One region of the Exiguobacterium sp. s40 genome, then DNA from elsewhere that is predicted to be linked to it. Evidence: predicted binding sites of a transcription regulator. Region 1 holds the regulator's gene; the other holds the start of a gene.
The links. Region 1 encodes LexA, which represses DNA repair genes until DNA is damaged. Its sites were predicted from a motif close to CGAACATATGTTCG; they were not measured.

Region 2: KNP02_RS02650 (DNA endonuclease) is a predicted target of LexA. The motif match lies at 1,332-1,345, and genes of this name have one in related genera.

What each region holds. Positions count from the first base shown of each region.
Region 1 is NZ_JACSLC010000005.1:58,560-62,420, forward strand. It holds gene glnA (type I glutamate--ammonia ligase) at 1-474, shown strand, start outside; gene KNP02_RS06175 (DNA alkylation repair protein) at 640-1,740, shown strand; gene KNP02_RS06180 (metal-binding protein) at 1,828-2,268, opposite strand; gene lexA (transcriptional repressor LexA) at 2,275-2,895, opposite strand; gene KNP02_RS06190 (hypothetical protein) at 3,101-3,337, shown strand; gene KNP02_RS06195 (YneB family resolvase-like protein) at 3,410-3,861, shown strand, end outside.
Region 2 is NZ_JACSLC010000002.1:197,363-201,223, reverse strand. It holds gene fliD (flagellar filament capping protein FliD) at 1-820, opposite strand, end outside; gene KNP02_RS02655 (flagellar protein FlaG) at 833-1,189, opposite strand; gene KNP02_RS02650 (DNA endonuclease) at 1,364-2,236, shown strand; gene KNP02_RS02645 (flagellin N-terminal helical domain-containing protein) at 2,294-3,409, opposite strand.

The DNA of each region.
Region 1 (3,861 bases):
GTCTGTAACCCGACTGTCAACTCGTACAAGCGCCTCGTGCCTGGTTACGAAGCACCTTGCTATGTAGCATGGAGCGCGCGCAACCGTTCACCACTCGTTCGTGTACCGGCGGCCCGTGGCCTCTCGACGCGTATCGAAGTGCGTTCGGTTGACCCAGCGGCGAACCCGTATCTCGCCTTGTCGACGCTCTTGGCTTCTGGCCTCGACGGAATCGAGAAAGACATGACGGCACCGAAGCCGATTGACAGCAACATCTACGTGATGGATAAGCCAGAGCGTGTTGCCAACGGAATCGATGATCTTCCGGCTACACTCTTTGACGCACTCGAAGTACTCCGTGCCGATAAAGTCGTGATGGATGCTCTCGGTGACCACATCGGTGAACACTTCCTCGAGTTGAAAGAAATCGAGTGGGATATGTTCCGTACGCAAGTGACAGAGTGGGAACGCGATCAGTACATGACGCTCTACTAAGTCGACTAATAAGGGATATTCCCTTTAAAATCAGAGTCCTGAACGAGTCTTCGTATGAAGTGCTCATTCAGGACTCTTTTTCTATAATTCGCTTCAACTAATCAATATAATGAGGGAGAATGTATATCACTATAAATGTAATGGAATGGGATAGGGGGACGAGAAGTGGCAACACCATTAAAAGACGTGTATGATGAGACCTTTTTGTTGGAATTTGGACGACGTATTCAAACCGTGTATCCGTCATTTGACGTACAGGCTTTTATCGCATCAATCATAGATGAATCGTGGGAAGCGTTGACACTCAAAGGGCGTACTCGACGTATTTCGATAAAACTAGGTCAGTATTTGCCACAGAATTACGAATCAGCTTTGGACGTATTGGTTGAAATTGCAGATGACTGCGTCGGCTTTCCTTATTTGTTTTTCCCGGACTTTGTAGCGGTGTATGGACAGGCAGAAGAGCATTGGGAACGCTCGATGTCAGCGCTCGAACGCTTCACACAGAAGTCGTCTTCTGAATTTGCGATCAGGTCTTTTTTGTTGCGGGAACCAACGTGTGTGATGCACCAAATGACAGCTTGGGCCATTCATCCGAACGAACATGTTCGGCGTTTGGCGAGTGAGGGTTGTCGTCCTCGCCTTCCGTGGGCGGAATCGTTACTGATGTTCAAAGAAGACCCAGCTCCAGTGTTGGAGATTTTAGAGTTGTTAAAAGAAGATCCATCATTATATGTGAGAAAAAGTGTCGCTAACAACCTCAACGATATCTCGAAAGATCACCCAGAAGCTGTACTCGCAGTCTCGCGACGATGGCAGGGCGAGCATCCTCATACCGATTGGATCATTAGACACGGATGCCGGACACTGATCAAGTCAGCCCATCCTGACGCGTTAACGATATTCGGTTATACGCAGGAAACAAATTTAACCGTCGACTCATCGATTTCTATACATCCGAACGTGATCCGCATAAGGGAGGCGTGCGAGATTCAGTACGATGTGTCCATTCGTCCAGGGGATGCTGCTTATGTTCGTATCGAATACGCGATTGAGTTTATAAAGGCCAACGGGAAAGCGAGTCGTAAAGCATTCTTGCTAGCGAATAGAACCGTCGCTGGGGGCGCGCGACTTGCAGCGACCAGAGTGCACGACTGGTCAGATTTGACGACCCGTCGGCATTATCCAGGGGAGCATCGTGTCGTCTTGTTAGTAAATGGACGAGAAGTGGCTGAAAATCATGTCATGTTGCATAAAAGTTGTTGAACTTCTATATAATAAACGGTTCAAAAAAGGGCAACCCTGTCTATTTAGACGGGTTGCCCTTTTTGGGTGTGTAGCATAACGATCTGGTTAAAACGCACGTTTGAAGAACGTGGACGCATAGTCGAGCGTCGTATGTAGCGTCGTCGCGAAAACGAGTCCGAAGAAGCATGCTGCCCCGTTCAGATCGAGCCACGATTTGGCAGCTTCCTCATACGGCGTGACCGTGAGCAGAAGCGTGAGCGGGAAACCGAGATAGATGACCCGGATCAGATCGCTCAAGAGCGGAAAATGCGAGAATAACGACCGATGGGGCATAATCTTCACATAAGGGAGCCAAAAGCCCCGAAGCGGTCCCCATCGATAATAGGCGTCCGACTTCAAATCGAGATCCGGGGAGAGCCAGAACGTCCCGATGAGGGCGCCAAGCAGGAACACGGTCGGAACATCGATGTCAATAAAAGGCGTGGCAATCGCAAGAGCACCGATTGCCACGAGATTCGTACGGGTATGTGTCTTGCCACTAGCCATTAGCCATTAGTGAATCGTGCGGTATACACCGATGACCTTCCCTAAAATCGACACGTTATCGAAATACATCGCTTCGAGCTCGTCGTTCTCCGGCTGGAGGCGAACTTTCGAAGCTTCTTTATAAATCCGCTTCACGGTCGCTTCACCTTCATCCGTCATGGCGACGACAATCTCTCCATTGTCGGCCGTGTTCTGTTGACGGACGAGGACGCGGTCCCCATCCAAGATCCCCGCGTTAATCATCGAGTCCCCTGAGACAGAGAGCATGTAGACGTTGTCGGAACCGACGACGTGAGCCGGGAGCGGGAAGTGTTCTTCCACGTTCTCGATGGCCGTGATCGGCGTACCGGCTGTGACTTTCCCGATGACCGGCACGTACATGACGGCATCGTGGTCTTCGACGACGGACATCTCTTCATCCAAAATCTCGATGGCGCGTGGCTTCGTCTTATCACGTCGAATCAATCCACGCTTTTCAAGACGGTCCAAGTGACCGTGTACAGTCGAGCTCGATGCGAGCCCGACAGCCTCGCCAATTTCACGGACCGAAGGGGGATACCCTTTCGCCCGGACCTCGGCTTTTATAAAATCAAGAATCTGTTGTTGTCTTGCTGACATTTTTTTCAATGGATTTCACCTCGATTATGTCGAATAACCTGCGAACGCATCCTATTCTTTATGGGTTTAGTTTAACACAAGAACACATGAGCGCACAAACATTCGTTCGTTTTTTTCTGCTTGACCGAACAGAAGTTCTTGTTTTATGATGAGAACAGATAAACGAACAGACGTTCTCGAGAACGTGTATTCTTATTCCCAGGAGGCAATGATTATGAGAGACACAATCAATGGAATCATCTTAGTCGGCATGTTGGCACTCGGTATGTTCGTATTTTTCGCGGTCGGAGAGCTTCGTGACAACGAAGCGGTCGTCGTGACCGAACAAAAAGTCGAACACAGTATTGAAGAAGAAGTCGCCTTGAAAGAGGCGGAGACGCTCGAAGCGCACATTCTCACTAAACGGGATGAGGAAAAAGACGACAAGACGACGTGGTTCGCCGCCGAATAATCGTTTCTGATTGCGAACATCCCTTCATCCTGTGTATCGTAGAGGGCGAATGGAAAGAAAGGAAGTGACGCGATGCGAGTCGTCATTTATTGTCGCGTATCGACGAACAAGTCCACCCAAGAGACGTCGCTCAGTCGTCAGGCGGACGAGTTGAAGCAGATGGCGAGACGTCTTGATGCTGAGGTGGTCGATGTGATCAGTGAACAAGAGAGCGGGTATGAGGTCAATCGGGCGGGACTGCTCGATCTATTGGAGCACGTCTCGACGTCCGATCTCGATGCCGTGCTCGTGAGCGACGACAGTCGTCTCGGACGGGGAAATGCAAAAATCGCTATCTTGCATACGCTCATGAAACATAACGTGCGCTTGTTGACGATGCAGTCGTCCGATGAATATATCGTCTCCGACGCCGAGAAGATGGTGCTCGAGATCGTCAGTGTCGTCGAAGAGTATCAACGTAAGATCCATAACGCTAAAATTTCACGCGGAATGCGTCGGGCGGTCGCGAACGGATTTAATCCGCA
Region 2 (3,861 bases), on a different contig from region 1:
TTGTGGCAGCTTGCCCTGTCTCTTTTGTCGAAATTGAAATTTTTCCAGTTGACGGTTCAAAGAATGCCGATAGGCCTGTATCTTTTCCATTCAATTGACTGATTAAATCTTGAACCGTCGCATCCGCGCCCAGTTCGATTTTTTGATGCGGTCCTGTCGTAGACGACTTAAACCCTAGTTCATACCCTGTACCGCTCGTGTATTCTGCAACGACACCTTTCGGAATGACTCCTTCTGGATATTTTGTCAGTTCATTTGCTGTTAGTTTTCCAGTGACGGCATCATAAGTGAAATCATCATTGATTAACGTGTTGCCATCTTTATCTTTTAAAACGACGGTTGAAAAGTCTAATCCTTTAGCCAATATCATTTCTTTACCATCGACGTCTTGATGGACGCGTTTTTGCCCGGCAACTAAACCTTTGAGGTCAGAAATTTTAGTGGTTGCCGTGATTGGTAGATCAGCTTTTGTTAATGGTTCAACTACGGTTGAAGCAGAAGTAGCCAAATTTTCAACGGATTCAATTTTGATTGCCGTGTTCCCGCTCGATGGTCCAGCCACTACTGAGATACGCGACTCGTCAGATGAGCTCGACGTCTTCGCATAGAAATTCCGGCTAAACATAAGGTCGACAGCACTATTTCGTAAGCTCATAAGGGAGCGGTTGATTTCACGGTAGGCATCTCGTTTCCATTCAGTCGTCTGTTTCTTTTGTTCAAGTTTGTCGACCGGTACTCGTTCCACTTGCATCAATTGTTTAATGATCGTATCGGTATCAATCCCACTGGCGAGTCCGCCAAATCGGATAGGTGTCGTCATGATGTACCTCCTTTATACACGTTCATCGAAGAGTTGGTTGAACTCCATAAACGCAGCGAAAAAATCGAGTGACTTCTTGCTTGGTATTTCACGGATCACTTCGTTGTTCGTGTCCACAATTTGAATATAATAGTCGTTCAATTTTTCATGTTTCATAAACTTTATACCGGTACGTTGTTGTTCGAGTACCAAGTTCGCCTTCTCGACGGCCGCCTCTAACTTCGTTACGTGTTGAGGCGTCGGGAGAATAACGATGCCTTCGTCGGCGAGGGCTTTTTGATTCGCTTCGACGAACACGTTTTTCGTTTGTTCATACGGCAAGACAGAAGAAGGTAGGTGAAGCCGGACTTCAGAGATAATTGGATTCATAAGCTATCACACCTCATTATGATTTCTTCATTATGTATATCGGCATCAGATTAGTAATCTTCAATATTATCGTGTTCACTAATTCGTCTAATCTTAACTAGATACAAAAGAATACTGTGAAACTAACTGGGTATATTATATACGAACGTATATTCTTATAAGGAGGGATATTTGGTGAGATGGGAAGAGTTAACGACTTATGAGAAAAGTTTATTATTAGGGACTTTGCTAGGAGACGGTCATATTAGCATTCATAAGAAGAAATATCCGAATGCGAATTTACGGTATGGTGAACACTTTTCTATCAAGCAACTTGAGTACCGGGAATGGAAATTGAAACAGGCACCACGTATTTTCTCAAGTATCATCAAGAATAATAATGGGACAAGTGCATCGCTCACTTCTAAATACGATGAGTTGTTCACTTGGCTCCGTAATCAATTGTACATTGCCGGTAAAAAAAGCATCCCACTTCATCTACTACGAGAGTGCATCGATCCGGTCTTTTTGTTAGCGCTCTATCTTGATGACGGCAGTCTTTGTTTAACAAGGTCGAGTCGCTCCAATAAAAATCAAATCATTTTGACCCCACACATCGCTTTATACCTCCAAGCTTTCCATCCATCTGAGTTAAACTATTTAAGCCAATTTATTCACGATACGTTTGGACACCAATTTGTCTTAAGCCGACGGAATGACGGGCATAACTATATCCTCCGAATACAGAAGACCCAAGAAGCTCTCAATTTCCTTGAGTTCACAAAATCATATGCCACTGAAATCCCTTCGATGGCTTGGAAGTTGAATTGGGACTATCGTTTGTCACAAGAGAAAGACGAAAATCCTGATAAAATAGTGATTACCTCTAAGCCTAAAAATGATTATACGGAGAAAGACATCGAGTATATCGTCACTTCAAAGTTACGTGGACAGACGGATCAAGAAATTGCAGATGCGTTAGGCAGAACATATTGGTCTGTCGTGTACAAGTGGCAGGACATCAAGAAAAACCGATTAAGAGAGGTCGAGGCTGTGTATGTAAGTTAAAAAACTCCCACGGCTCTTGTGGAGTCGTGGGAGTCATAAAACTTGTTATAGAGCCAATTAACGGAGCAATTGAAGTACAGCTTGCGGCTGCTGATTCGATTGCGCCATCATAGCTTGTGCAGCTTGGTTAAGGATGTTGTTCTTCGTGAAGTTCATCATCTCTTTAGCCATGTCTACATCACGGATACGTGATTCAGCAGCTTGAAGGTTTTCAGCACCTACATTTAAGTTGTTAATCGTGTGCTCAAGACGGTTTTGAGTTGCACCAAGTTTTGAACGTTCTGCAGAAACTTTAGTAATTGCGTTATCAATCACGCTGATTGCGCGTGAAGCAGATTCTTGTGTCGAGACATCAATTCCTTCAGTAGCTGTAGCTGTAATAGCTCCAGTTGTAGTAGTTGCTGCGAATTTACCAGTTGCGTTAAGCGCATCGGCAATGTCTTGTCGAGTTGTAGACACAGCTCCAGTACCCGCGCCACCAGCTGCTTGTTCCAAGGTAATAGTTACAGTTCCAGCATCTTCATCAACTACAACACCAAAGTTAGTGGCGGTATTTCCCGTTGCAGTTGATGCAGCAGTTACTGTAATGTTATAGCCCTCTGTAGTTAGTCCTTGAACTGAAACACCGGCACTAACTGTTGCAGTAGCTCCTGGCGTTACCTTGACTACACCTAAAGCTTCAGCACCCATGTCTGAGATATTTAATGAAATGTCTTGTCCTTGGTTAGAACCAATGTGGAACTTACCAGAGAATCCATTTTCACCCATAAGATTCTTAGTGTTGAATTCTGTATTTTCAGAAATACGAGTAATTTCTTTAGCCAATTCGTTGACTTCTTTTTGAATTTCAGTACGATCCGCATCTGTGTTTGTATCGTTAGATGACTGAGTAGAGAGTTCACGCATACGCTGAAGAATGTCATGAGTTTCACTCAAAGCACCCTCTGCAGTTTGAATGAGTGAAATACCATCTTGTGCGTTTTTCGAAGCCATATCAAGACCGCGAATTTGTCCGCGCATTTTTTCAGAGATTGCAAGACCAGCCGCATCGTCACCTGCACGGTTGATACGAAGACCTGAAGATAACTTCTCCATCGCTTTACCAGTTTGTGTTGTGTTAAATGACATGTTACGATGTGCGTTCATTGAGTTAAGGTTGTGGTTGATAATCATTGTAATTTCCCTCCATAGGTTTAAGTTTTTTCCGCTCTTCCAAATCCATTTGTCCGAGCATACAAGGCTTAGGCCGGCCCCTCACCTTGTATTAGTTGGTAACGTTTTTGCGTTTCCATACTCTATATCGGAGTCATCTTCATTCTGTTTAGTCTTTTTCAAAAAAAGTTACTCGTTTTGAGTAGAATCTTCAAAAACAAATAGAAAATGACCCATCATTGGGCCGCTCCGCCTCACTTTAAAGCTGTTCTCGCCTCATCCACAAAACTTGTCCCTGTCTGCCAATGAATCGCCTCGTTGGCTCGACTTTCGGCAACATACTGCCGGCCGAGAATTGTTCGTCCTCGATATAATTTTGGTGTCCGCGACCAAGAATCGATCTAAGCGGTTTTGAATCGTTTTTCCAAGAATAATCGTAATTTGATTGACAGACATGAGCATCCGATTCCTTT